Linked DNA regions of Rhodopseudomonas boonkerdii. The protein of the gene in region 1 interacts with the protein of each later gene in a pairwise test. Links are inferred from orthologs where the notes say so. Each region holds a gene or a part of one and is shown in the gene's direction. Other genes may lie near its edges.

The links.
Region 2: the proteins of ftsH (region 1) and hflK interact in binary tests that used the Escherichia coli proteins (3 or more experiments, as listed by UniProt). The link is inferred for Rhodopseudomonas boonkerdii from one-to-one orthologs.

What each region holds. Positions count from the first base shown.
Region 1 is NZ_CP036537.1:1,364,116-1,378,849, forward strand. The notes cover bases 4,524-7,438. They hold ftsH (ATP-dependent zinc metalloprotease FtsH), read left to right. Parts: upstream 4,524-4,980; coding sequence 4,981-6,897; downstream 6,898-7,438. Other genes in these bases: tilS (tRNA lysidine(34) synthetase TilS), read left to right, coding at 4,524-4,784; E0H22_RS06385 (GntR family transcriptional regulator), read right to left, coding at 6,966-7,438. Outside these bases: E0H22_RS06355 (putative bifunctional diguanylate cyclase/phosphodiesterase), read left to right, coding at 1-816; E0H22_RS06360 (N-acyl amino acid synthase FeeM domain-containing protein), read left to right, coding at 984-1,718; peptidoglycan-associated lipoprotein Pal, read left to right, coding at 2,009-2,506; tol-pal system protein YbgF, read left to right, coding at 2,673-3,692; more of tilS, read left to right, coding at 3,744-4,523; more of E0H22_RS06385, read right to left, coding at 7,439-7,649; E0H22_RS06390 (ABC transporter substrate-binding protein), read left to right, coding at 7,852-9,057; E0H22_RS06395 (glycosyltransferase family 87 protein), read left to right, coding at 9,387-10,634; E0H22_RS06400 (ribonucleoside-diphosphate reductase subunit alpha), read left to right, coding at 11,020-13,932; E0H22_RS06405 (ribonucleotide-diphosphate reductase subunit beta), read left to right, coding at 14,080-14,734. UniProt on the Escherichia coli protein: Acts as a processive, ATP-dependent zinc metallopeptidase for both cytoplasmic and membrane proteins. Plays a role in the quality control of integral membrane proteins.
Region 2 is NZ_CP036537.1:1,926,378-1,941,026, forward strand. The notes cover bases 6,474-9,303. They hold hflK (FtsH protease activity modulator HflK), read left to right. Parts: upstream 6,474-7,226; coding sequence 7,227-8,381; downstream 8,382-9,303. Other genes in these bases: E0H22_RS09025 (dihydrofolate reductase), read left to right, coding at 6,547-7,074; hflC (protease modulator HflC), read left to right, coding at 8,378-9,268. Also shown: E0H22_RS08990 (thymidylate synthase), read left to right, coding at 266-1,162; E0H22_RS08995 (NrtA/SsuA/CpmA family ABC transporter substrate-binding protein), read right to left, coding at 1,226-2,233; E0H22_RS09000 (ABC transporter ATP-binding protein), read right to left, coding at 2,257-2,967; E0H22_RS09005 (ABC transporter permease subunit), read right to left, coding at 2,964-3,830; E0H22_RS09010 (hypothetical protein), read left to right, coding at 3,947-4,138; E0H22_RS09015 (LLM class flavin-dependent oxidoreductase), read left to right, coding at 4,205-5,275; E0H22_RS09020 (MetQ/NlpA family ABC transporter substrate-binding protein), read right to left, coding at 5,343-6,152; E0H22_RS09040 (DUF2065 domain-containing protein), read left to right, coding at 9,421-9,621; E0H22_RS09045 (Do family serine endopeptidase), read left to right, coding at 9,822-11,348; phosphoserine phosphatase SerB, read right to left, coding at 11,512-12,414; tRNA (adenosine(37)-N6)-dimethylallyltransferase MiaA, read left to right, coding at 12,418-13,344; E0H22_RS09060 (acetolactate synthase 3 large subunit), read left to right, coding at 13,854-14,649.

The sequences.
Region 1 (14,734 bases):
CAGACGGTCGAGGCGCGTCGCGTGCTCGAACTCGATTTGCGCAAGGCGCTCGCGAACGAGGAGTTCGAAATCTACTATCAGCCGCTGGTCAATCTAAAGTCCGGCCGCGTCTCGACCTGTGAAGCGTTGTTGCGCTGGAATCATCCGGTTCGCGGCACCGTTTCGCCCGCCGATATCATCCCGATCGCGGAAGACATGGGCTTGATCGTCGACCTCGGCCGCTGGATTCTGCGCAAGGCTTGTATCGAGTGCATGAAGTGGCCGGAAGCCGTCAGCGTCGCCGTGAACTTTTCGTCCCAGCAATTCCATCAGCGCGACGTGTTGAGCGAGGTTCGCTATGCGCTGGAAGTATCGGGGCTGCCGGCGCATCGCCTCGAGATCGAAATCACCGAGTCTTCACTGTTGCGAAATACGCAGTGGACACACGATGCGCTGGCGCAGCTCCATGCCGCCGGTTGCCGAATTTCGCTCGACGATTTCGGCACCGGTTATTCCAGCCTCAGCTATCTGCATAACTTCCCGCTGCAGAAGGTGAAGATCGACCGTTCGTTCCTCGAGGGGATCGATACGCAGCGCCCGTTGACCCTGCTGCGCGGTGTCGCCCGTCTCAGTGCGGATCTCGGCATGTCGGTGGTGGTGGAGGGCATCGAGACCAACGAGCAGCTCGAACTGATCAGTGCCGATGGCACGATCACAGAAGCCCAGGGTTATCTGTTCAGCCGCCCCGTACCGGCCGCACGCATCCGCCAGCTGCTTGAGGCCTCGCATGGCCGCCGTGTGGAACGCGATGTGGAAACGGCCCGCACCTCGGCCTGAATCACCTTCCGCGGCACTTCAACAAAACTGTCGCGATTCATTTCATTCATCATCGTTTGATAAAAGCTTAACCAAGATGCTGCAGAACCTTTGACAACTTTTAAGAAAGCTTTAACTTTCGCCTTACTCACATACTGATGGCGTTTTGTGCGCGTGGAGATGGAATGATGGCTGCGGCCGATCAAGTGACGGGTATCTCTGCACGCCATCAAGACATTCTGGACAGGGTCGATTACCGCCTCGCCGAGACTGAGACCGAGAAGGAGGCGATCTACGGCCTCCGCTATCGTGCCTATCTTCACGAAGGAGCGATCGAACCGCGCGTTGAGCGTCGGCTCCATGATCGCTTCGACGATATGCCGAATTCCTGGATCTTCGGCATCTATATGGACGGCGAGCTGGCGAGCTCGCTGCGGATCAGCGTCGGTTCCCCGGACCATCCCGATACTCCGGCAGTGGACGCTTTCGGCGATCTGCTCCGTCCGCAGATCGAGGCGGGCAAAACCATCGTCGATCCCAACCGCTTTGTTGCCGACCCGACCAATCGCACCAAGTTTCCCGAACTGCCTTATCTGACGGTTCGCCTTGGTTATGTCGCCTGTGCCTATTTCAATGCGGATATCGGCACGGCGACCGTTCGCGCCGAGCATCGTGCCTTCTATCGCCGCGTGTTCCTGCAGACGCCGCTGTGCGAGCCACGCCCCTATCCGACGCTGCTGAAGCCGCTTTGTCTGATGGCGGCGGATTTCAATGTCGTTCGCGAAAAGATCTTCGAGCGCTACCCGTATTTCCGTTCCAGCCAGTTCGAACGCCGGGCACTGTTCGAACGCAAGAGCGAACCGCTGGCGCCCGATCTGCATTTGCCTGAGTTCCGGTTGCCACAGGCGGCGCAGCAGCCATAAGCGTCGGTTACGGGACCGGCCTTCGACTTCTGAACGGTAGCAACAGGGATATGCGGCCGTTTTTGGTGGATTCCCGCTAAAAATCGGGCTCTCCCACGCAGCGCTTCACCATCGCGCCATATTTCATAAGCATTAACCATGCCGTTGCTTTTCGGCGGCCTGTGGCTTTTGATCGGTTTTGGCAACATCCCATCAAGGTTGACGGAACGTTCGCTTAACCAACGCCCTGTAGACCCAAGACAGTTGCTTTAGGTGACAGTTGGTTAAAGCGTGAGCGTGGAGGCTCCGGAATGATTCAGCAGATGCGTATCCTCCAGGGATTGAAACTGGCTGCCGTGCTGGCTGTGGCGCTGACGATGGGCGCCTGCGCGAACAAGAATGGCCTCGGTGGCGCGGATGGTGCGATGGCAGGTGCTGCCGCTCCTGGCAGCCAGCAGGATTTTGTGGTCAACGTGGGCGATCGCGTGTTCTTCGAAAGCGATCAGACCGAGCTGTCGCCGCAGGCCATGGCCACGCTCGACAAGCAGGCCCAGTGGCTGCAGCAGTACAACCGCTATTCCTTCACTATCGAAGGCCATGCGGACGAGCGCGGTACCCGCGAATACAATATCGCCCTCGGTGCTCGCCGCGCCCAGTCGGTGCGCAGCTATCTCGCCTCGCGCGGGATCGATCCGAGCCGCATGCGCACGATCTCCTACGGTAAGGAACGTCCGGTCGCGGTCTGTAACGACATCTCGTGCTGGTCGCAGAACCGCCGTGCGGTGACCGTGTTGAACGCGGGAGCGTAAAGCCCCTCGATGTGATAAAAATGGCGGCGTCTGCCTGACCGGGCAGGCGCCGTTTTTTGTGTCTGCAGTCGGCTTTGTCGCGGTTTGTAGTCACAATTCCGGCGTAGTGCGGCACTCATCGTTTTTAGCGCCAATGAGGCGCGTTTCAGTCATCGCTCAGGCCAAGATGTCATTCAGATTCAAGTCGCTCGCCGGCGCAGCGCTTTTCGGTTCCATGCTTGTCACGGCGTCGCCGGTGTCGGCGCAATTCTGGGGCCAGCAGCAACAACAGCAGCCACAGACTTATGGCCAGCAGGACGGCGGCGTTGATCCGGAAATGCGGATCGAGCAGCTCGAGAACCAGCTTCGCAAGCTGACCGGCCAGAACGAGGAGCTGCAATATCGCAACCGCCAGCTCGAGGATCAGTTGCGCCAGCTGCAGGCCGGTGGAAGCGCGCCGCCGGCTGGCGGTGTCCGTTCGAGCGCTGCTGCTGCCCCGGCGCAGCAGCCGGTCCCGTTGCAGGCTCCGCCGGGCGGTTACAATCAGGCACCGGCCCCTCAGCCCGGATATAACCAGCAAGGTAGCGGAGCTCCTGTGCCTGTCATTCAGGATCCGGCGCCAGCGCCGCGTAGTGGCCGTCGTAACGATGCTTTTGACCCCAACGCCAATCCGAATGCGCCAGGCGTGCCGCGCGCGCTTGGCGGTGGTCAACTGCCGATGCAGGCGAATGCCCCGGCCGGCGCACCGGGCGGACGCGAAGGGGGCGAGCCACTGCCGCTCGGTCAGAGCGGCGCTCCGGCGCTGACCACGCTGCCACCGGGCGCGACGCCGAAGGACGAGTTCGATCTCGGCATCGGCTATATGCAACGTCGCGACTATGCGCTGGCCGAAGAGACCATGCGTAATTTCAGCCAGAAGTATCCCAACGATCCGATGATCGCCGATTCACAATATTGGCTCGGCGAAAGCTATTTCCAGCGCCAGAAGTATCGCGAGGCAGCCTCCGCATTTCTGGGGGTGACGAGCAAATACGACACCTCCGCCAAGGCGCCGGATGCGCTGTTGCGTCTCGGCCAGTCGCTTGCTGCGCTGAAAGAAAAGGAAGCCGCTTGCGCTGCCTTCGGCGAAGTGGCCCGCAAATATCCGCGCGCCTCGACCGGCGTGAAGCAGGGGGTGGACCGCGAGCAGAAGCGCAACAAGTGTTAGGCTGAGCCGCCCGGCACGTGGAGCCGGACCGACACCTGGTTCTGAACGCGCATGGCCGATGACGATCATCTTCCGATTTCTGCCCAGCAGGCGAAACAGCTTTTCGCCCGCTGGGCGTCTGCACCGGTGCTGATCCTGGCCGTCTCGGGTGGGCCGGATTCGATCGCCTTGATGTGGCTCGCCGCGCGCTGGCGGCGCAGCCTGAAGCGTGGTCCTGGCCTGACGGTCGTGACGATCGATCACGGATTACGGCCGGAGGCTGCGCGTGAAGCTCGTGATGTAAAGCGCCTCGCAGCCTCGCTCGATCTGCCGCACAAAACCATGCGCTGGACTGGCGATAAGCCGAAAGCGGGGCTTGCCGCCGCGGCACGCGATGCGCGCTACGCTTTGCTCGCCCATGCTGCGCGCAAAGTCGGTGCGGTCCATGTGATGACCGCGCATACGCGGGACGATCAGGCCGAGACGGTTCTGATGCGGATGGCGCGCGGGAGCGGTCTGGCAGGTCTCGGCGCCATGAGCGTGGAAACCGAGCGCGACGGTATCCAGATTGTCCGCCCGCTTCTGCGGGTGTCCAAGGCGGCGCTGATCGCGACGCTCGATAAGGCCGGGATCGCCTATGCCGTCGATCCCACCAATACGGACCCGCATTTCACCCGCCCGCGGTTGCGCGCCCTGATGCCGGGTCTGGCTGCCGAAGGGCTGGGTCCACATACCCTGACACGCCTCGCCGCGCGAATGGCGCGGGCGGATGCTGCGCTCGAACTGATGGTGGACGGCGCAGAGCGCTTCCTTGCCCTTCGCAATCCCGGTCGTTCGCCCGAGGCGATCGATACTGTGGCCTTCATGGGGCTGGCCGAGGAAATTCGTGTCCGGCTCCTGCTGCGGATGATCAATGCGATCGGCCACGAAGGGCCCACCGAGCTCGGCAAGGTCGAAAGCCTGTCTCTGGCGATGGAACAAGCAATGCGGCCGGGCGGAAACGGTATTCTGCTGAAGCAGACCCTCGCTGGTGCCGTCATTTCGCTAACCCGCAACCGGCTGAAGATCACACCGGCGCCGCTTCGTCGCTCCATTGCACGGAAAAGGCCTTAACCACCTCCCGAAAAGAGGCCGTGCACCGCCATCATTTGAACCGGAAAAGCGCCTAGATGCGCTAAATAGTCCGTCCCAGTTCCCTTGGCAGCGGCCCCGGTCGCACTTAAATTGCAACCGACTGACCCAGGGTGATCGCCTTGTGGCGAATCAAGGGAAGAGAGCCGCGGATTTCAGCGGTGACGAAGGAAGATCGATGAACGCGAACCTGCGCAATTTCGCCCTCTGGGTCATTATCGTATTGTTGCTGCTGGCGCTGTTCACGCTCTTCCAGAATCCGGGTCAGCGCGCCGCCTCGCAGGACATTCCGTTCTCGCAGCTCCTGACCGATATCGATCAGAACCGGGTGCGCGACGTCGTCATTCAGGGGCCGGAGATCAACGGCACCTATACTAACGGTTCGACTTTCCACACCTACGCGCCGAGCGATCCGACGCTCATCAAGCGCCTGTATGACGCCAAGGTCTCGATCACCGCGAAGGCGCCGGGTGACAACGTGCCGTGGTTCGTCTCACTGCTCGTCTCGTGGCTGCCGTTCATTGCGTTGATCGGCGTCTGGATATTCCTGTCACGTCAGATGCAGGGCGGCGCCGGTAAGGCGATGGGATTTGGCAAGTCGCGCGCCAAGATGCTCACCGAGGCGCATGGCCGCGTGACCTTCGAGGACGTGGCAGGTGTCGACGAAGCCAAGCAGGATTTGCAGGAGATCGTCGAATTCCTCCGCGATCCCGGCAAGTTCCAGCGTCTCGGCGGACGCATTCCGCGCGGTGTGCTGCTGGTCGGCCCTCCCGGCACCGGCAAGACGCTGATCGCGCGCGCGGTCGCGGGCGAAGCCAATGTGCCGTTCTTCACCATTTCGGGTTCGGACTTCGTCGAAATGTTCGTCGGTGTTGGCGCCAGCCGCGTGCGCGACATGTTCGAGCAGGCTAAGAAGAACGCGCCTTGCATCATCTTCATCGATGAAATCGATGCGGTCGGTCGTCATCGTGGCGCCGGTCTCGGCGGCGGCAATGACGAGCGCGAGCAGACCCTCAACCAGTTGCTGGTGGAGATGGACGGCTTCGAGGCCAATGAGGGCGTAATCCTGATCGCCGCCACCAACCGTCCGGACGTGCTCGACCCCGCGCTGCTGCGTCCGGGCCGTTTCGACCGTCAGGTCGTGGTGCCCAACCCGGACGTCGTCGGTCGCGAACAGATCCTCAAGGTCCATGTCCGCAAGGTGCCGCTGGCGCCGGATATCAACCTCAAGACCATCGCCCGTGGCACGCCTGGCTTCTCCGGCGCGGACCTGATGAACCTTGTCAACGAAGCCGCGCTGACTGCCGCGCGTCGCAACAAGCGGATGGTGACCCAGGCCGAGTTCGAAGAGGCCAAGGACAAGGTCATGATGGGCGCCGAGCGCAAGTCGCTGGTGATGTCCGAGGAAGAGAAGATGCTGACGGCCTATCACGAAGGCGGCCATGCCATCGTCGGCCTCAACGTCCCCGCCACCGATCCGATCCACAAGGCGACGATCATTCCGCGCGGCCGTGCGCTGGGTATGGTCATGCAGCTGCCTGAGCGCGACAAGATGTCGATGTCACTGGAGCAGATGACGTCGCGCCTCGCCATCATGATGGGCGGCCGCGTTGCCGAGGAGTTGATCTTCGGTCGTAACAAGGTCACCTCCGGTGCATCGTCGGATATCGACCAGGCCACCCGTCTGGCGCGTATGATGGTGACCCGATGGGGCCTCTCGGAAGAGCTCGGCACGGTCTCCTATGGCGAGAACAATGACGAGGTCTTCCTCGGCATGCAGGTCAATCGCCAGCAGAACGTCTCCGAAGCGACGGCGCAGAAGATCGATCAGGAAGTGCGCCGCCTCGTCGAGGATGGCTACAAGGAAGCCACCCGTATCCTCACCGAAAAGCGCGACGATCTCGAAACCCTGTCCAAGGGGCTGCTCGAATACGAGACCCTGAGCGGCGACGAGATCAAGGATCTGCTTGAAGGCAAGAAGCCGAACCGCGAGTCGGTGTTGGAGCCGACCGGTCCGCGCACCTCCGCCGTGCCGCCCGCAGGCAAGCCGCGCCCACGCCCGGATTCGGGCATGGAGCCGCAGCCGCAGGCGTAACCGACAAGTCTGTTTGAAGAATAACACCGCCTCGGTTTCACTCCGAGGCGGTTTTTTATTGCAGCGATTCAGCGGTGTCCGGAATCGTTTGCCGGCTGCCTGTGAAATGCCGTTTCGATGCTTTTAGTCGTTAGCGCGAGATGAGCAGTTATGCGCGTGATGGCCAGATCGACGTCACGGGCCAGCACGGCTTCCATGAGTTCGCGGTGCTCGCGCTGCACGTCGCGTTCCCCTTTGTCAGCTATCAGTGCCAGATCGCGGTAGCGCTCGCTTTGCGTGAACAGCATCTCGCGCAACTTGAGCGACCATGGACTGTCGCAGGCGCTGGTCAGCATCCTGTGAAAATCAGCATGAGCAGCGAGCCAGCCATCGCTGAAACCAGGTCGTCCGTCCTTCGGATGCAGTTCGGTGCGAACAAGCCGATGATGGCTGGCGATGATGGCCGCCTCCCAGGCGGCGTCACCGCATGCGATGGCGCGCCGCAGACATCGTACCTCAATCTCAGTGCGCACCATCGTCAGATCCCGGAGGTCGGCCAGAGAGACTGGCGCAACGCGAAAGCCGCGTTGTGGCTCGGCAATGACGAGGCCTTCTGACGTCAGTCGCGACAAGGCCTCGCGGACGGCACCGATGCTGACCTGAAAGGCGAGGCCAAGTTCATTTATTTTGAGCCGCTCGTCCGGTCGCCGCCGGCCTGTCAGCAGATCGGAGCGCAACCGTTCGTAAATCGTATGAGTGGCGCTGGTGGACATGAAAGGCTCCCGAAGCGTTTGGAATCGTAAGCGAGAGCGTCTATAAAATCTACTTTCTAAGAAAAATATATTTTATGTTGCCAAGTTGGTGGGCAGCCTTAAGATTGCTGCCGGATCGCCTGCGCAAGACTTCCAACAAGGAGGCTTGGCTGATCCAGACCGCTCAACGCGGCGTCATCAAAAGAACCGGAGGGGACATCACATGCGACTGAAGTTCGGATCCAAAATCTTCGCGTTCGCGGCCATTGTCACTGTTGCGACGCCTTGTTTCGCGCAGAATTATCCCGGGGTGACAGCAACTGAAATCAGGATTGGCCAGACCATGCCTTATAGCGGTCCGGTCTCTGCTTTCGGTGTCTTGGGCAAGGGCGAAGTTGCTTATTTCAAGATGGTCAACGACCGCGGCGGCATCAACGGCCGCAAGGTCAACCTGATATCACTCGACGATAGCTACGTACCGCCGAAGACGGTGGAGCAAACGCGGCGACTGGTGGAAAACGACGAAGTCGCGCTGATCTTCTCCACCATGGGTACCGCGCACAACACCGCGATTGCCAAATATCTGCAGGGCAAGAAGATCCCGCAACTATTCATAGCCTCCGGCGCGTCGAAGTTCGGCGACATTGCACAATATCCTCAAGCGACAATGGGAGTGATGGCGCCATTCCGTTACGAGGCGCGGCTATATGCGCGCTACGCGCTGATGAAAAATCCCGAAGCGAAGTTCGCTATCCTCTCGCAGAATGACGACTTTGGCCGCGATTATCTCGCCGGTCTCAAGGATGTACTCGGTGACAAGTACGATCAGCGGGTAACAGCCGCGACCTATGAGATTACAGATCCGACGATTGACTCGCAGATTGTTAAACTCAAGGCGTCCGGTGCCGATACGCTTATCATCGCCGCGACGCCGAAATTCGCCGCGCAGGCAATCCGAAAAGCTCATGAGATCAGCTGGAAGCCGCTCACGTTTCTCACCAACGTCTCGGTCTGGATTTCGACAGTGATGGAGCCAGCCGGCCTCGATGCCGGGATCGGCATTATCTCATCGGCCTATGTCAAGGATCCAATGGATCCGGCCTGGAAAGACGATCCGGGTGCGCAGGAATGGCGGGCTTTCATGGCCAAGTATATGCCGGACGGCGATGTCCGCGATCAGAATTTTGTCAACGGCTTCAACAACGGCATGGCGCTTGAACACGTGCTGAGGGCATGCGGTGATGATCTGAGTACTGAGAACATTCTCAAGCAGGCGTTCAATATCAAGAATCTCGAGCTATCGATGTTGCTGCCCGGCATCAAGATCAACACCAGCCCGGTCGATCATCTGCCGGTCGAGCAGATGCAGTTCATGCGCTTTACCGGCAAGCAGTGGGAGCGTTTTGGAGAGCTGCAGTCCGGAAACTAGCACAGAGGCTGCAAAGCTTGACGTCACTTCGCCGAAGTACGGCATGCCCAGTGGCTGTTGAAAATTACTGAACGGCAGAAGGCTGAACCGCGATTCGGTGTTGGAGCTGTCGGGTCTGCGTAGGTCTGCAGTGCCGCTCCTCGGCAAGTCGCGCTCGCGTCCAGATTCCGATCCGGACGCGAGCCGCAGCCGTAACGCTCGCCTCACCGAACTACGAAATGCGGTCAAAAGGCCGCGTTTTTCGTTTCCGGGTAATGCGGTTCACTTAAACCTTCCTCAAACTTCCACCGGCACTGTCGCCTGCGTATTTCACCCGTCGCGGGGACCTCATGACGACGCCGTTGCATCTGACGCCTCCCGGCCGCGGACAGGTTCCGCCGGCGCTGGTGACGATGTGCGCGGTTCTCGCGATCCTGCAGATCGTCTTCTTCCCGCTCTATTACGGGCGCGGCTGGATCTTCGAAGACAACGGGCTTGGCTCGCCAACCGACTTCGTGAATGTCTGGTCCGCAGGCCGGCTGGCGCTCGAAGGTCATCCGGCCTGGGCCTATGACTGGGACATTCAGAAGAAGATCCAGGTCGCCGTGCTTGGCCGGACCTATCCCGGCAATTTTGCCTGGCACTATCCGCCGCCCTTCCTGTTCATTGCGGCAATACTCGCGAAGCTGTCATATCCCGTCGCCTTCATCGGATGGGCGTGTGTCAGCGCCATTCCCTATCTCGTCGCCATGCGCGCGATCGTCGGTCGTCCGTTCGGGCTGTTGCTCGCGCTCGGATTCCCTGTCGTCTTCACCAATGTGCTGGTCGGACAGAACGGTTTTCTCACTGCGGCGCTGATCGGTGGCATGCTGGTGCTGCTGCCGACGCGGCCGGTCCTTGCCGGCATCTGCCTCGGCCTGCTCAGCTACAAGCCGCAGTACGGCGTGTTGTTTCCGCTGGTGTTGATCGCTGCCGCGCAGTGGCGTGTTTTCGTCCCTGCCGCCGTCACCACCATTGCGCTGGTTCTCCTGTCATGGCTCGCCTTCGGCACCGAGAGCTGGCAGGCCTTCTTCAAATGGATGCCGATGTTCTCACAGGCCTTTCTTGTCGAGGGACGCGCGCCATGGGGCAAGATGCAGAGCTTGTTCGCATTGGTGCGCTATTTCGACGGCAGCGAAACGCTGGCATGGACGCTGCACTGGATGCTCGTCGCCGCCGTCGCGGTGTCGCTGATCCGGCTTTGGCGCAGCAATGAACGTTATGAATGGAAGGCGGCAGCCCTGGCCGTCGGCGCGGTGCTGGCGACGCCCTATCTGTTTCTCTACGACGTGATGGTGCTCGCCATCGCCATCGGCTTCATCGTCCGGGTGGGCTTGTCGGAGGGCTTTCTCCGCCACGAATTGCCGGTGCTTGGCCTCGCGATCGTCCTGCTTGTCGCTTATCAGTTCTTGGGCGCGGCACCGACCGGACTGGGGGCGTCGCTCCTGGTCGGCTGCTTGATCGCCGCCCGCATTGGCAATTCGTATCGAGCCGGATCCGGGGATGCGAGACCCTTCGAATCGTCCGGGGTTGCCCACGGCACTGGCGGTCCCGGCTGATTTCTTCGTGTACGACGCCCTTGGCGGCTTGACACGTCATGGCGGCTCACACCAAATGTAGGCGTTACGGTCCATCCTGTCGCAAGACTTGGTGGCTAAGAGGGAAGCTGGTGCGTTCCAATGGGAGCAAGGCCGGCGCTGCCCCCGCAACTGTAAGCAGAGAGTTTGTTTCGACCGCGTCACTGGGGCTTTTGCCCCGGGAAGACCGAAGCAAGCCGTGACCTGCGAGCCAGGAGACCTGCCGTGACACCAGAAACGTCCATGGGCGGGGTGTCCCAGCGGTCGCTTGCAGGCTTTGCCGCGCGTTCGCCTGGCATGATGCACGCACCATCGGCCCCAGCCCCCACAGCTACATGCATCTCACGGGGTCCTGCCGATGCCTTCCATGTCCCACGCTCTCTCCAACGGCCACGATCCGGTCGTGCTCGCTTCTTTGTCTGCCGAATCCAATATCGTCCCCGCGCGCGAGCCGGCGATGCAGATCATCCGCCGCAACGGCACTGTCTCGCCCTTCGATGCGGGCAAGATTTCGGTGGCGATGACCAAGGCTTTCCTCGCCGTCGAGGGCAACACGGCGGCGGCGTCGCGCCGTGTCCATGAAGCGGTGGAGCAACTCACCGGCGAAGTCGTGGCCGCGCTGACGCGCAGGATCGGTGAGGGCCGCACCTTCCATATCGAAGATGTGCAGGACCAGGTCGAACTCGCACTGATGCGGAGCGAGCATCACAAGGTCGCGCGTGCCTATGTGCTGTACCGCGAGGAGCGCGCCCGCCGCCGGGCGGAGGAGACAGCTGTGCAGTCCGTCCCGGTACCGAACATGCCTGCGCTTCACGTTACGCTCGCCGACGGCAGCCGCGTGCTGCTGGACGCGGCGCGTATTGCGCTGATCGTGAACGAAGCCTGTAGCGGCCTCGACGGTGTCGATCCGGCGCCGGTGCTCGAGGAAACCAAGCGCAATCTGTACGACGGCATCACGCTCGACGAGCTTGCGTTGGCCGGCATTATGGCTGCGCGCACTCTGGTTGAGCAGGAGCCGAACTACACCTATGTGAGCGCGCGTCTGCTGCTCGACAAGCTGCGCACCGAAGTGCTGTCTTATGTGCATGGCGTGCGGAGCTCGGCCTCGCAAGCCGATATGAGCACGCGTTATGCCGAATATTTCGGCGCCTATGTGAAGGTCGGCATCGAAGCCGAGCTGCTCGATCCTGAACTCGCGCGCTTCGATCTCAAGAAGATTGCCGCGGCGCTGAAGCCGGAGCGCGATCTTCAGTTCCAGTTTCTCGGGCTGCAAACGCTCTACGATCGCTATTTCCTGCATGTACAGGGCCATCGCATCGAACTGCCGCAGGCTTTCTTCATGCGTGTCGCCATGGGCCTTGCGCTGCGCGAGATCGACCGCGAAGCGCGCGCGATCGAGTTCTATAATCTGCTCTCATCCTTCGATTTCATGGCATCTACGCCGACGCTGTTCAATTCCGGCACGCTGCGCCCGCAGCTGTCGTCCTGCTTTCTCACCACTGTCGCCGACGATCTCGATGGCATCTTCAAGTCGGTGAAGGACAATGCGCTGCTGGCGAAATATTCCGGCGGCCTTGGCAACGACTGGACCCGCGTGCGCGGTCTCGGCGCGCACATCAAGGGCACCAATGGCGAAAGCCAGGGTGTGGTGCCCTTCCTGAAGGTCGCCAACGACACGGCTATCGCCGTCAATCAGGGCGGCAAGCGCAAGGGCGCAGTCTGCGCCTATCTCGAAACCTGGCACATCGACATCGAGGAGTTCCTCGATCTGCGCAAAAACACCGGCGACGATCGCCGCCGCACCCACGACATGAACACCGCCAACTGGGTGCCCGACCTGTTCATGCAGCGCGTCGAGCAGGATGGCGACTGGACACTGTTTTCGCCGGACGAAACGCCGGACCTGCACGATCTCTACGGCAAGCCGTTTGCCGAATGCTACGCAGCCTACGAAGCCAAGGCCGCGCGCGGCGAGATGCGCGTGTTCAAGACGGTGCGGGCCACCGATCTGTGGCGGCGCATGCTCACCATGCTTTTCGAGACCGGCCATCCCTGGATCACATTCAAGGATCCCTGCAACCTGCGTTCGCCGCAGCAGCATGCGGGTGTCATCCACTCGTCGAATCTCTGCACCGAGATCACGCTGAACACATCGGACGAGGAAGTTGCCGTCTGCAATCTCGGCTCTGTCAATCTGCTGCATCACGTCACTGCGGAAGGCATCGATCATGCGCGCCTGCAACGCACGGTGACGACGGCGATGCGCATGCTCGACAATGTCATCGACATCAATTTCTACACTATCCCGGAAGCGCGCCGCTCCAACCTCAAGCATCGCCCGGTCGGTCTCGGCTTGATGGGCCATCAGGACGCGCTGCATACGCTCGGCCTCGCAATGGCGTCCGATGCCGCGGTGCAGTTCGCCGATACCAGCATGGAGGCGATCGCCTATCATGCGATTTCGGCATCGGTGGATCTCGCTGCCGAGCGCGGTCGCTATCCATCCTTCGACGGCTCGCTGTGGAGTCGTGGCATTCTGCCGATCGACTCGATCGAGCTGGTGGCCGAAGCACGCGGTGGCCTCGATATGGATCGTTCATCCACGCTCGACTGGAGCAGCCTGCGCGAACGCGTGAAGGCGATCGGCATGCGCAATTCAAACGTGATGGCGATCGCGCCGACGGCGACGATCTCCAATATTTGCGGCGTCGCGCAGTCGATCGAGCCCGCCTATCAGAACCTCTATGTGAAATCGAACATGTCGGGCGACTTCACGGTGGTGAACGCGTTCCTGGTGCGCGATCTCAAGAAGCGCGGGCTGTGGGACGAGGTGATGGTCTCGGACCTGAAATATTTCGACGGCAGCGTCGGATCCATCGACCGGGTGCCGGGCGATCTCAAGGCGCTCTATGCGACCTCGTTCGAGATCGACAGTGCGTGGCTGATCGAGGCCGCGGCGCGTCGCCAGAAGTGGATCGATCAGGCGCAGTCGCTCAATCTCTACATCGCCAGTCCGTCGGGCAAGAAGCTGGATCAGCTCTATCGCATGGCTTGGATCAAGGGCCTGAAGACGACCTACTATCTGCGCTCGCGCAGCGCGACCCATGTGGAGAAGTCGACGCTCAAGGGCACCGACGGCAAGCTGAACGCTGTGTCCGCAACCTCCGCCAAGCCCGCAAGCGCACCGATCCTGGTGAAGTCGTCGGACGTCACTGCGCCGGATCTGTCGACCGTGATGGCCTGCTCGATCGACAATCCCGAATGCGAGGCGTGCCAGTAGGGCACGTCTCCACACACTCCTCCCTCATCCTGAGGAGCCGCGCAGCGGCGTCTCGAAGGATGCCCCACGCTCCATGGTTCGAGACGCCCGCCAAGCGGCGGGCTCCTCACCATGAGGGCTGAGATTGATATTGAGAAAGAACACCCCATGCTTGACTGGTCCGATACCACCGCCGCCGCCAAGACACTCGCATTCATCCCATTGCCGGAAGGTCCGATCGATCAGACCGGCCTCGGCGAAATCGACCGCTCCGGCGGCCGTGTCTCCGTCGACGAAAAGCGGATGATCAACTGCCGCGCAGACGTCAATCAGCTCCTGCCGCTCAAATACAAATGGGCGTGGGAGAAATATCTGGCCGGCTGCAACAATCACTGGATGCCTACGGAGGTCTCCATGCAGGCCGACATCGCCCTGTGGAAGTCGCGTGACGGCCTCACCGAGGACGAGCGCCGCGCCATCAAGCGCAATCTCGGCTTCTTCGCGGCGTCGGAATCGCTGGTCGCCAACAACATCGTGCTGGCGATCTATCGCCATCTCACCAATCCCGAATGCCGGCAGTATCTGCTGCGCCAGGCTTTTGAGGAGGCCGTACATACGCACACCTTCCAATACGTTGTCGAAAGCCTGGGCCTCGACGAAGGGGAGCTGTTCAACATGTATCGGGAAGTGCCGTCGATCACCGACAAGGCGGCCTGGGCGCTGAAGCACACACAGCATCTCGACGATCCCGATTTCAGGACCGGGACGCCGGCGAACGATCAGGCTTTCGTCCGCGATCTCGTCGCGTTCTACGTCATCTTCG
Region 2 (14,649 bases), 560 kb from region 1 along the record:
GTCAGCACTCGGCTAATGTCGACCCGGGGGCGGGATTCTTCTGCGGTTTAACGGCGAAAGTTTTGACTGCTGTTCAACTATGGCATTGACCCCGCTGGGCAATTTCCTTGTCCCTGAAACTAGCGCTGTCATTTTCGGACGACTTGCCTATAGTTGAGTCGTCGCGCTACGGCGGCCGCGTAACGACCGCAGTCAGTCTGCCGGGCAAGGCGGTGACGCATTCCCAGTAGTTCTGCGACAGTCGGGACCTTGGCGCGCTGTCCATATGATACATCCGGAAACTCAATACCTCGATTTGCTCAGGCTTGCGCTCGAGCACGGCGACGAGCGGCTCGACCGAACGGGGATCGGTACCCGCTCGATTTTTGGCGCAGTCGTTCGTTTCAATCTGTCCGACGGCCATGTGCCCATTCTCACGACGAAGCGCGTCTATTGGAAGACCGCCATTAAAGAGATGCTTTGGTTCCTGACGGGTGGAACCAATATTCAGGCGCTTCTCCGGGAGAACGTTCGGATCTGGACCGATTGGCCGTTGGCGCGCTACCGGACGGAGACAGGCGAAAGCATTACCCAGGAAGAATTTGAGAGCCGTATCATTGGCGACGATGCGTTCGCCGCGAGGTGGGGCGAGCTCGGCCCTGTCTACGGAAAGCAATGGCGCCGATGGCTCGGGGCCGATGGGCGCGAACATGATCAGATCGCCCAGCTGGTGACGACGCTGAAAACCAATCCCGCAAGCCGCCGCATGCTTTTTCACGGGTGGAATGTCGCGGAGCTGGGGGCGATGGCGCTTCCCCCGTGCCACATGGTCTACCAGTATCACGTTACGTCCGACGGGCGGCTCAACTGCCTGCTTTTTCAAAGGTCCGTAGACCTGCTGCTTGGCGCTGCGTTCAACTATGTGGGGGCATCCGCTTTGCAGTTGATGTTAGCCCAGCAGGCCGATCTTCGACCTGGCGAACTCGTGTGGGTCGCCGGAGATGCGCACCTCTATCTCAATCATCTTGATCAGGCGCGCGAACAACTCACGCGTGAACCGCGCCAGTTGCCGAAAATGAAAATCGTTCGGCGGGCATCGAGCATCGATGACTACCGGATCGAAGACTTTGAGGTCGAAGGGTACTCGCCTCATCCGCCAATCAAGGCCGACGTTGCCGTCTGAGGACGAGCAGCGGGCGGGCGGCAGGGCCTTCGAAGTGGTCCTGCCGTCCGCATCGAGGGAAGTTCAGCCGCCTGCCAGATGGTCTGCAACCGTGACGGACTCTGGCAGGACTTTCCGCTCCGTCAGCCAGTTCGCCGCGTTCTGCAGCTCAGTAACGAACTTCTTGTCGGACACCGGGATCAGCTTGTAGTTGCGTTTGCGCTCGATGAACTGGTCGCGAATCCTGTCGTCATATTTGGCGACTTTCTGGACCAGATACTCAGCGTCGCGGGTGTTCTGATTGACCCATTGCGCTTCCTTCTCATAGGCGGCGTTCAGTGCACGCACGAGAGCCGGATTGTCCTTGGCAAATTTGCGTGACGTCACATATGAGGAGAAGTCGATCTGGAACGGCAGGTCGCGCCCTTCGAGGAAGACGTCGTGTGCCTTGTAGTCCAGCCGTGCGATATCGACGCCGGGTGACCACATCGACCACGCATCGACTTTGCCCGAGGCGAGGGCAGGCGCCGCGTCGGGCGGGTTCAGATACACGAACTTGACCTTCGATCGATCAACCTTGTGCTTCTCCAGAGCTGCGATCAGCAGGAACTCGCCAAGGCCGGAGCGGTTGACGGCAACTGACTTGCCGACCAGATCCTCGACCTTGTTGATGCCGGAATCGTCCTTGGCGATAATCGCCGTGGTGCGCGGCTCGTACAGGACGAATTGTGTGAAGACCAGCGGCGAGCCGGCGATGATCGCGGCCAATGCCGGCGTCGTGCTGCCGCCGAAGCCGAAATCCGCGCTGTCGCCGGTGACAGCCTGCAATGTTGGCGCATGGTTCGGGAACGGGCCAAGCCACTCGACCTTGATGTTGTCCTTCGCCAGTTCCTTTTCGAACTCGCCGCGCTCTTTCGCGATCAAAGTGAGCCCATGATAACCCCAGGTCAGCCGGACCTTGTCGGTCTTCCGGCCAGTATCGGCGATGGCATCATCGCTGCCGGTGAAATGAATGCCGGCATAGGCGCTGAGACCCGCCATCGCCCCGCTGAGCAGGTCGCGGCGTGACGGCGTAAAGAGACGTTTTGACATGAATGAGCTTTCCCGGGTTGATGTCAGGCAACTTGAAGATCGCTGGCGACGCCGAGTTCGCGCAGCAGCTGGTCGCGCGTGGCGGCGGGACCGCCGTGGACCGGCGTTCGGTGCTCGGCAGCGATGGTTCCGTGGCGCATAACCAGAATGCGATCGGCCAGCGCGATCGCCTCGTCGACGTCGTGGGTGACAAGCAGGACTCCGGGCCGGTGGCGAGCGACGAGTTCCTTAACCAGCACGTGCATGCGAATACGGGTCAGGGCATCGAGCGCCGCAAAGGGTTCGTCGAGCAGCAGAAGCCGGGGTTCCTGCACCAGCGCACGGGCCAGCGCGACTCGTTGCGCCTGCCCGCCCGACAGGTTGCGCGGCCAATCGTCGAGGCGATCTCCGAGGCCGACCTCGACAAGTGCCGCAGCGGCACGTTTGCGCGGATCGGGGCCACGCAGCCCGAGCGAGACATTCTGCCAGAGCGTGTCCCACGGCAGCAGGCGATGCTCCTGAAACACCACGGCAGGGCGTCCGGGCGCATCGATATGGCCACCCTGGATTGGGTCGAGGCCGGCGAGGGCGCGCAGCAATGTCGTCTTGCCGCAGCCGCTTTCACCGAGCAGGGCGACGAACTCGCCGCGACCAATGCGAAGATCGAGGCGGTCGATGACGGTGCGGGCGCCGTATGTGCGGGTCAGTGCGCTGACGGTGACGGCGGCTTCGGCGATTGTTTCCGGGATGCTCATGCGCGTTCGCTTTTGCCGTAGTTGGGATGCCAGGCCAGCAGGCTGCGCTCGAGCAGGCGGGCGATGGAGTCGGCGGCGACGCCGATCAGTGCATAGATCACGATGGTGAGCACGATCACGTCGGTCCGCAGGAACTCGCGGGCGTCCATGGCGAGAAAACCAAGGCCGGACTGGGCGCCAACCGTTTCAGCGACGACCAGAGCCAGCCACGCGGTCGCAAGAGAGTAGCGGACGCCGGTCAGGATCGAAGGCAGCGCGCCGGGCAGGATGATGCGCCGGATCATTTGCCAGGTGGAAAGTCCCTGCACGCGGCCAAGCTCGAGCAGTTTCGGATCGATCTGACGGATGCCGAGCGTGGTGTTGATGTAGATCGGAAAAGCAACGCCGAGAGAGACAAGAAAGACCTTCTGCCCTTCACCGACGCCGAACCAGACGATGACGAGCGGCACAACTGCGAGGAAGGGAATCGCGCGGATCATCTGAACGCTGCGGTCGATCAGAGCTTCGGCAATCCGCGAGAACCCGACAAGGGTGCCGAGAATGAAGCCGACGCTGCCGCCGACGATAAAGCCGGTACCGGCGCGTAGCAGGCTGACACCGAGGTCGGCGAGCAGCGCGCCGGACAGCGTCAATTTCCACGCAGTGCGGAGCACTTTGGACGGAGCAGGCAGAACCTGAGGCGACAGCCAGCCCGCTTGCGCCAGCGCTTCCCACACGACAATGAGCAGGAAAGGCGCAATCCATGAAAGTAAGACCAGGTTGGGCTTGAATCTGATTTGTGGAAACGCCGAGATCGTACGTTTCGGTGCTGCGCCGGCCGACGCGCTGTATTGTTGCTGGATGGCGTAGTCGGCGTTGCTCACTCTGGCGTCCGTCGCTCTGTTTCGAAGTGGACGCGAATGTAGAGCAACGACAAGTATGGCGTCTGCGGTTTCTGCAGTGAAATCGTTCTCCACGCGTTATTCGTTAGGTTTGATACGTGGAAGCGCTCGTTCTGAGGCCAATGATCCTGCGGTCGTCGTTGTTTTGGAAAATGACACTGACGTTCTCGATCGAGATCGTGCCGTTGCGCGTCGATGAGGATTATTCTTTCAGTTCGTCAGCACATTCTCAGAAAAAATTTCCATTTCCGGTCTGCGCCATTTCGCCGCCGCAGGGCCTGGTCGCATGACCCAGCTTGCATTGGCTTCGGATGGTCGTCTTATAACCTCAGTGATCTCTGTGCATGAGGCAAACAATGAGCAGCGCACCTCTTCGATTTGGAGTCTGGTCTCCTGTGCATGGCCCACGCGCAGCACATCGCGATCCCGAAGAGCCGTATGACGCTTCATGGGAGCGCAATCGCGCGTTGGTGCTGCAGGCCGAGGCGTTGGGTTACGATTCCGTCCTGATCGCCCAGCACACCATTAATCCACATCAGGAAGATCTCGATCAGCTCGAGACATGGAGTTCCGCGGCGGCTCTTGCGGCGCTGACGAGCCGTATCGAGATCATCGCAGCCATCAAGCCATACTTGTTTCACCCAGTTGTGCTGGCGAAGATGGCTTTGCAGATCGAGAATATCAGCCGCGGGCGCTTAGCCGTGAATCTCGTGAATGCCTGGAACAAGCCAGAACTTGAAAAGGCAGGTATCGGCTTCGCCGAGCACGACGATCGCTACGCCTATGGCAAGGAATGGATTTCGATCGTCTCGCGGCTGACCAGCGGAGAGCGATTGACCCATCACGGCAACAACTTCGATATCCGTGATTACGCCCTGCGCCCGAAGGATCTGTATCGCGCGCGGCCTGCCATCTATGTGGGTGGCGAGTCCGAGCCCGCGCGCGATCTGGTGGCGGCGCATGGCGATGTCTGGTTTATCAACGGACAGCCCTTGAGCGACGTAGCGACGCTCATCGCCGATGTGGCATCCCGGCCGCGCGCTGGGGTGCCGCTGCGTTTCGGGCTTTCCGCCTTTGTTATCGCACGGGAAACTGACGCGGAGGCGGAGCAGGCGCATCAGCGCCTGTTGGCGCTGGCGGCGCAGGATGCGCCGATGAAGGCCATTCAGCGTGCCAACACCGATCCGAAGGTGGTGATGATGCAGACCATGCAGAAGACACCGCGCGTCGGTACCAATGGCGGAACTGCCGCCGGTCTGGTGGGGAGCTACGATACGGTTGCCGCGCGCATCCGCGAGTTTCACGCGGCTGGGATCGAGCTCTTCATGCTGCAATTTCAGCCGTTCGAGGCCGAAATGCAGCGCTTCGCTGAGCAGGTGTTTCCGCGCGTGAGAGAAACGCGCTTTCTTAAAGCAGCGCGGGGATGAGTCGACGTTCCTCAACAGAAAGCCCGCGCCGGAAGCGCGGGCTTTTGCGTCCATGCTGCCGGGAAGTTTACCAGGCTGGCAGGATTGAGCCATTGAACTTGGCAATAATGAAGTCCTTCACCGGCTGCGAACGGTAGATTGCGATGAACTTCTTGAGGGCCGCTTCGTCCTTGCGATCGTCGCGCGCGGCAAAGATCAGCGTGAAGTAGGGCTTTGCTTCGGCCACTTCGGTCTCGGCAACAAGCGCCGTGTTGAGAGCGAGGCCAGCCAGATAGGCATAGTTCGACGAAACGAACGCCGCGGCGACGTCATCGAGCGACCGGGGCAGTTGTGCGGCGTCGATTTCGACGATTTGTAGCTTCTTCGGATTCTCCGCCACGTCGAGAATGGTTGCGGACAGGCCGGTGTTGGGCTTCAGTTTGAGGAGGCCGGCCTTCTCGAACAGCAGGAGTGCGCGCGCGGCATTCGTCGGATCGTTCGGGATGGCGATCTTGGCCCCATCGGGGATTTCGGTGGCTTTCTTGTACTTCTTCGAGAAGATGCCGGCGGGGACCAGGATCGACTCATCGAGCGCGGCGAGCTTGTAGCCGCGGGCTTTCGATTGGTTGGCGAGATAGAAGCGATGCTGGAAATTGTTGAGGTCGATGTCGCCGGCCTGGAGCGCCGCATTGGGCTGGTTCCAGTCGGTGAACTCGATGATTTCGGCCTTCAGGCCCTCTTTCTCCGAAAGGCGGGCAGCTTCGCGCAGGATGTCGCCATAGGGGCCGGCGGAGACGCCGATTTTCAGCGGCTTGTCAGCCGCGTGAGCGTGAATAGCAGGCAAAGAGAGAACGATCGCCGAGAGGGCAATGCCGAGAAAGCGTGATGCGATGGTCATGAAGATCAGGTCCGGATGTGTTTCAGCAAAATCAAGGAGCAGGCTGGCGCTGCTCCACTTCAAAATGATCCATGATTGGCGCCTCGGGCGTCAATGAAATCGACTTTCGTTTAGTTGAGGCTTTGGAGGAAGAAAGACGGGTGCGGATCGCCGAATGGAGCATTCGCAACTTTCGTTGCGTCGCTCCCTTCATTCCGAGAGGCAGACTCATTGTATCGGCGTCGTTCGTTCGCCCCGGAATCAGATATGACTAAGGTCGGTGGCTTTCGGACGCTGTTGGTGGCTTCTATGGAATCCCGTTGATGAGAGTGAAGATAGCGGTGGAACTCCTGACCGGAAAACCGTCCAGCGTCGCATCTTGCGCGTTGCTCAAGGCTGGGGTCGCGGTTTGACCATGAAGATCTTGCCAGACATCGTGCTCGTCTATGCCGTCGCCGAAAATGGGGTGATCGGCAATGGCAACACCATCCCGTGGCGGTTGAAGTCGGATATGCAGCGCTTCAAGGCGCTGACGATGGGCAAGCCCATCGTCATGGGCCGTAAGACCTTCGAGTCATTCCCGCGCCGCCCGTTGCCTGGCCGCACCAATATCGTGATCACGCGCAATGCCCATTACACGGCGGACGGCGCCGTTGTCGTGACATCCCTGGCCGACGCGCGCGCCATCGCCGTTGGCGATGCATTGCGCCGTTCGGCGCCAGAGATCGCCATTGTCGGCGGCGCGGAGATTTACGCGCAGTGGATGCCCCATGCAGATCGCCTCGAGGTCACCGAGGTTCATGCGCATCCCGTCGGCGATACCACCATACCGCCGGTGGATCGCGCTGTGTGGGAAGAAACCGGCCGCGTCAGGCATCCCGCCAAGGGCGAGGACAGTGTCGATTTCTCCTATGTGACATATTGCCGGCGGCCTTCGAACTGACCTCGTTTTTCGCCCGTTAACATTGAAAAACAGAGCGTTACGCTTAGCTGCAACGGTCAGGCGCCCCGCGTTGTAAGAGCAGGGTCCGTCCCCTATAAAGCCATGCAAACGTGGCGAGACCGGGCACTCCGGCCGCGCAGAGGAGAGTTTGAATGCCGTGGAAGAATCAAGGCGGTGGCCCATGGGGGCCCGGCCCGAAAGGACCCTGGGGATCGGGTCCGCAGTCGTCCGGACCGAGGCCGCCCGATCTTGAGGATCTTCTGCGCAAGGGGCAGGACCGGCTGCAATCGATGCTGCCGGGTGGCTTCATCAGCGGTATGGGCATCTTCCTGGTCCTCGTCATCGCGGGTGCGATCTGGGGACTGTCCGGCTTCTTCCGCGTGCAGTCCGAAGAGCTCGGCGTCGTGCTGCGCTTCGGCAAACATGTGCGCACCGTGCAGCCAGGTCTGAACTATCATCTGCCTTATCCGATCGAGACCGTGTTGCTGCCGAAGGCGCTGCGCGTGTCGACGCTGTCGGTCGGCATGTCGATCCTCGAAGACACCGGTCGCCGTGGTCGCACCGTGCGCGACGTGCCGGAAGAGAGTCTGATGCTCACCGGCGACGAGAACATCGTCGATGTCGATTTCACCGTGCTCTGGCGTATCAAGCCGGATGGCGTGGGCAACTTCCTGTTCAACATCCAGAACCCGGAAGGCACCGTGAAGGCGGTCGCCGAGAGTGTGATGCGTGAAGTGGTCGGCCGTGCCAACATCCAGCCGATTCTCACCGGCGCACGCACCACCACCGAGACGCAGGTGCAGGAACTGATGCAGAAGACGCTCGACGGTTACGGCGCCGGCGTCCTAGTCCAGCAGGTGCAGCTGCAGAAGGTCGATCCGCCCGCTCAGGTCATCGATGCGTTCCGCGACGTGCAGGCGGCGCAGGCCGACGCCCAGCGACTGCAGAACGAAGCGCAGACCTATACCAACCGCGTCGTACCGGACGCACGCGGCCGTGCCGCGCAGATCCTGCAGGTCGCCGAAGGTTATCGCGAACAGGCGATCGCCGAGGCCAAGGGCCAGAGCGCGCGCTTTCTGAAGGTCTATGAAGAATACAAGAAGGCGCCGGACGTGACCCGTGAACGTCTGTACCTCGAAACCATGGAGAAGATTCTCCACGGCGCCGAGAAGCTGATCAACGATTCCGGCTCGGGCGCCGGCGCTTCGCAAGGCGTCGTGCCTTATCTTCCCTTGAACGAACTGACGCCGCGACGTCAGCCACCGGCGACATCTGGTCAGCCTCAGCAGAGTGGGGGCAACCGATGAAATCCGGTATCTCAGGTATCGTTGCGCTGATCGTGCTGTTGGTGCTGGTCATCGTCGGTTTCGGCTCGCTCTACACGGTGCGCCAGACCGAGCAGGCCCTCGTGGTTCGCCTCGGTGAACCCGTGCGTGTGGTCACCGAGCCCGGCCTGAACTTCAAGGTGCCGTTCGTCGACAGCGTGATCACCATCGACAAGCGCATTCTCGATCTCGAGAATCCCGCGCAGGAAGTCATCGCCAACGACCAGCGTCGTCTCGTGGTGGATGCATTCGCGCGCTATCGCATCAAGAACGCACTGCGCTTCTATCAGAGCATCGGCACCATTCAGGCTGCCAACATCCAGCTGACCACGCTGCTCAACGCCGCCATGCGCCGTGTGCTAGGCGAGGTCAACTTCATCCAGATCGTCCGTGACGACCGCGAAGGTCTGATGAACAAGATTCGCGACCAGCTCGACCGCGAGGCCGACGGTTATGGCATCCAGGTCATCGACGTCCGCATCCGTCGCGCCGATCTGCCGGAGGCGAACAGCCAAGCGGTCTATCAGCGCATGCAGACCGAACGTCAGCGTGAGGCGGCCGAGTTCCGCGCACAGGGCGGCCAGAAGGCTCAGGAGATCCGCTCCAAGGCGGACCGTGAGGCGACGGTCATCATCGCGGACGCGAACTCGCAGGCCGAACAGATTCGCGGTGACGGCGACGGCGAGCGTAACCGTCTGTTCGCGGAGGCCTATGGCAAGGACGCCGACTTCTTCGCGTTCTACCGCTCGATGACGGCCTATGAGAACGGGTTGAAGCAGAACGATACCCGTTACCTGCTGCGGCCGGATTCGGAATTCTTCCGCTTCTTCGCCAATCCGACCGGCAAGCCGGCCCCGGCACGACCATAACGACGCGCGGCGGCGCAAACGGCCTGTACGTTTTGCGTTCGCGGCAAGTCTGATCTAAGGATGAGGCGCATCGTCACACGATGCGCCTCATTTGCTTTTCAGAAGACTGCGCCAAGAAACGTCAGGGTGCGAAAGTTCGGGAGTTGATACCGGTGGGGTCCATAGCGTTGACCGACTTCCTCATCGGTTTGGGGATACTGCTCGTGTTCGAAGGCATTCTGTTTCTCGGTTTTCCCGGCTGGATGCGACGTGCCATGAAGAGCGCGCTGGCCTCTCCCGACAGCGTACTGCGGCTGGCTGGCATCATCTCCGCGGTGGGGGGGCTGATCCTGATCTGGTTCGTGCGGCGCTAGACGCGTCCCGCGCTGTCTGTCCAAAAGCGCAGCGCGATCAAGACGATCGCGAACGGGTCTATCTGCATTCCGCCGCAATCTGACGCTCAAATGGGAGCGTCGCGACCGTTGCCCCAAGGTTCCGCGAGGCTTGCGCAATCGTGTGGTTCGGGCGCACTCTGCGCGCAAATCGCCGACTCTCGTCAGGAGACGTTACACCTATGCCCATCGCGACTCTCGCACCCCTTTCACAGCGCCGCGTGCGCAATTTCGGCTTGCGTCCGCTGATCGCGGCAATCGCGGTCGGTGCGCTGGTCGGCATCTCCGCGCCGCCAGCGTTGGCCCGGGGCCCCGACGGCATTGCCGATGTCGCCGAAAAAGTGATCGACTCGGTGGTCAACATTTCCACCACCTCGACTGTGGAGGCGAAGAATGGCGGCGAGGGCGGCAATCGCGGTGCGATGCCGCAACTGCCACCGGGCTCGCCCTTCGAGGAATTCTTCGAGGACTTCTTCAAGAATCGCGGTGGCCGCGGCGGCGGCGAGAAGGGCGGCGGCCTGCAGCCGCGCAAGACCAATTCGCTCGGCTCGGGATTCATCATCGACACCTCGGGCCTCGTGGTCACCAACAATCACGTCATCGACGGCGCCGACGAGATTACGGTGATCCAGAACGACGGCACCAAGATCAAGGCCGAGCTCGTCGGTGTCGACAAGAAGACCGATCTCGCGCTGCTGAAATTCACCCCGGTGAAGCCGGTGACGGCCGTGAAGTTCGGCGACAGCGACAAGCTGCGTCTCGGCGAATGGGTAATTGCCATCGGCAATCCGTTCTCACTCGGCGGCAGCGTCACCGCGGGCATCGTCTCGGCGCGTAACCGCGACATCAATAACGGTCCTTACGACAGCTACATCCAGACCGACGCCTCGATCAATCGCGGCAATTCGGGTGGCCCGCTGTTCAATCTCGATGGCGAGGTGGTGGGCGTCAACACGCTGATCATCTCGCCGACCGGCGGTTCCATCGGTCTCGGTTTCGCGGTGCCGTCAAAGACGGTGGCTGGCGTGATCGATCAGCTCCGCGAATACAAGGAAGTGCGTCGCGGCTGGCTCGGCGTTCGCATCCAGCCGGTCACCGACGAGATCGCCGAAAGCCTCAATATCAAGCCCGCCCGCGGCGCGCTGATCGCCGGCATCGACGAGAAAGGCCCGGCCAAGCCGGCCGGTCTGGAGACGGGCGACGTGGTGGTGAAGTTCGACGGCAAGGACGTCAAGGAGCCGAAGGACCTCTCGCGCGCCGTCGCCGCCAGTCCGGTCGGCAAGGCCGTGGACGTATTGATCATCCGCAAGGGCAAGGAGGAGACCAGGAAGGTCACCCTTGGCCGCCTGGAGGACGACAAGCCGGTGCAGGCCTCGCTGAAAGCGGCGCCGGAAGCGGAGAAGCCGGCGACGCAGAAGGCGCTCGGCCTCGATCTGACCGGGCTCAGCAAGGAGCTGCGCACGAAGTACAAGATCAAGGACAGCGTGAAGGGCGTTGTTGTCACCGGCGTCGACAGCGGTTCTGATGCCGCCGACAAGCGCCTCTCGGCCGGCGACGTCATTGTCGAGGTCGCGCAGGAGGCGGTGACCAATGCTGCCGATGTCAAGAAGCGCATCGATGCCGTGAAGAAGGACGGCAAGAAGTCGGTGTTGCTGCTGGTCTCGAACGGCGAAGGCGAGCTGCGGTTTGTTGCGCTGAGCGTGCAGTAAAGCACTGTCGTTCCGGGGCGCTCGCGCATAGCGCGAGCGAACCGGAACCTCGATGTGAGACAGGCACTCTCCGTCGGGACTGCCGCAGGTGATTGGCACATCGGGATTCCGGGCTCCGTCCCGCCGCCGGTGGCGTCGGTCCGTCCCCGGAATGACGAGTGTGCTAGCTCACAAACTCGCCGCGCCGATATCCCTGCGCATAGAGCAGCGCGGTGAGATCGCCAAAGTCGATCCGCCCATGTGCGGCTGCAGCCACGGCCGGCTTGGCGTGATAGGCGACGCCGAGACCCGCATCCTGGATCATCGCCAGATCGTTGGCGCCGTCGCCGACGGCCAGCGTATCGAGATTGTCGAGATCGAAGCTCTCGCGCAATTCCTGCAGCGTCGCGAGTTTGGCGGCCTTGCCGAGAATCGGCTCGGCAACAGTGCCGGTCAGCTTGCCGTCCTGTACATGCAGTTCGTTGGCGCGGTTCTCCTGAAAGCCGACCAGTTCCGCAACCTTGGCGGTGAACAAAGTGAAGCCGCCGGAGACAAGGCAGGTATAGGCGCCATTGGCACGCATGGTCTGCACGAGTGCGCTGCCGCCCGGCGTTAGCGTAATGCGCTCGGTCAATACCTCATCCACCACGCCGACCGGCAGATCCTTCAGCAGCGCCACGCGCTCGCGCAGCGCCGGCTCGAACTCGATCTCACCGCGCATGGCGCGTTCGGTGATCGCGGCCACATGGGCCTTGAGGCCGGCGAAATCCGCCAGCTCGTCGATGCATTCCTGGCCGATCATGGTGGAATCCATGTCGGCCAGAAAAAGCTTCTTGCGTCGATCGAGCACAGGCTGCACCACCACGTCGATCGGCATGTCGCCGCGCGCGGCGCGCAGACGGTCGGCGAAGATGATCTGGTCGGTGGTGCTATTGTTCTCGGGAGCGAACAGGATGTCGGCGGCGACGCCGTCGTCCAGCCAGTGGATCGTGGTATCGCCTGGCAGGGTCGCGCGCAGACCGTCGAGCACCGTGCTATCGAGAGCGGGATCGGCGGGGTTGCAGATCAGGGTAGCGACGAGAGACATGACGTGAGTTCCAGGCCGGATAACAGAGCGCTGCTTATCGCAGGGCCGACCGCCAGCGGCAAGTCGGCGCTGGCGCTGGCGGTGGCGCGCGCGCGGGACGGTGTGGTCATCAATACCGACAGCATGCAGGTCTACCGCGATCTGCGCGTGCTGACCGCGCGGCCGACCCCGGAAGAGGAGGCCACGGCTCCACATCGTCTCTATGGCACCGTGGATGCGGCGGTGAACTTTTCTGCCGGGGCCTGGGTCGATGCGGCGCGTGATGTGCTGAACGAGGTGAGCGCGGCCGGCAAGCTGCCGATCTTCATCGGCGGCTCCGGGCTCTACTTCAAAGCGCTGACCCGCGGACTTTCCGCTGTGCCGCCGATCCCCGATACCATTCGCGACGACGTCCGCGCCCGGCTCGGGCGCAACGGCCCGGAGGCACTGCATGCGGAGCTGGCCGCGCGCGATCCCGTCTCCGCCGCAAAACTAAATGTGCGTGACCGCACCCGCATCGCGCGGGCGCTGGAAGTGATCGAGGCCACCGGTCGCGCGTTGACCGACTGGCACAATAACGCGCTGCCGCCGTTGTTGCCGCCGGATGGCGTGACTGCCGTTTTCCTCGCACCAGATCGCGACGACCTCTATGCCCGCATCGATGCGCGCTTTGTGCGCATGCTTGACGAGGGCGCGCTGGATGAAGCCGAAGCACTCGCCGCCCGCAGGCTGGATCCATTACTGCCGGCAATGAAAGCGCATGGCGTGCCGGCATTGATCAAATATCTGCGTGGCGAGATTTCGCGCGAGGAGGCTTGTGCGACAGGGCAGGCCGATACGCGACACTATGCCAAGCGGCAGTTCACCTGGTTCCGGCACCAGCTCCCGGAGTTTGAATGGATGACGCCGGTGGAGGCCAAGGCTAAACTACAAACCCCATCCTCATCCTGAGGAGCGCACTTACGCGCGTCTCGAAGGATGGCCGGAAGCGCTGGAGTCCGCGAGCTCATGGTTCGAGAAGGCGCTCTCAGCGTCGCAATCGCGCCACTAGGCCTCCTCACCCCAGCCTGAACGCAATTGCGTTCAGGCGAGAAGGGCGGAGTAGCCGTATGCCTCCGCATATCAGCCCCGCCAATCTTTCCTCTCGCCGAACGTCTCCGACCCAGCTAGCCTTTGATCTCACGTGTGATCTGGCTGGCAGCCTTGACTTCCCGTTTTTGCCCGCTATGGTCCGCGCAAGTTTCGAGATCATACGACCAAGTCATGCGCAATAAAATTACAAGCCTTCTTATTATCGTGGTACCCTGGCGCATCGCCGGGGGTAGCTGATGGCTACCCACGATCCGAGCGGTGCGCACAGGGGTCCCAGGCGGGCCCTTTTTTATTGCCTGCAGTTCTTCGCTTGAATGACCACGACGACCAACAAGACCACAGCGCCAAGGGCGCATCCGGAGCCGACCATGAGTGACGCAAAGCCCCACGATCCCAACCAGATGACCGGCGCCGCCATGATCGTGCGCGCGCTCGCGGATCACGGTGTGAAGCACATTTTCGGCTATCCCGGCGGCGCCGTGCTGCCGATCTATGACGAGATCTTCCAGCAGGACGACGTCCAGCACATCCTGGTCCGCCACGAGCAGGGCGCCGGCCATGCCGCGGAGGGCTATGCGCGCTCCACCGGCCTGCCGGGCGTCGTTCTGGTCACCTCCGGTCCCGGCGCCACCAACATGGTCACCCCGCTGGCCGATGCGCTGATGGATTCGATCCCGCTGGTCTGCATCACGGGGCAGGTGCCGACGCATCTGATCGGCAATGACGCGTTCCAGGAATGCGACACCGTCGGCATCACGCGGCCCTGCACAAAGCACAACTGGCTGGTACGCGACGTGAACGATCTCGCCAAGGTGCTGCATGAGGCCTTCTATGTCGCCACCACCGGCCGTCCCGGCCCTGTCGTCGTCGACGTTCCGAAGGACGTGCAGTTCGCCACCGGCACCTATCATCCACCGCGCAAGTCGGATGTTCACGTTTCCTATGCGCCGCGCCTGAAGGGTGATGCCCATGCGATCCGCAAGGCCGTCTCGCTGCTGGCCAATGCCAAGAAACCCGTCATCTATTCCGGCGGCGGCGTGATCAATTCGGGACCTGCGGCAACCAAACTGCTGCGCGAGCTGGTCGAGGTGACCGGCTTCCCCATCACCTCCACGCTGATGGGCCTCGGCGCCTATCCGGCCTCCGGTCCGAACTGGCTGGGCA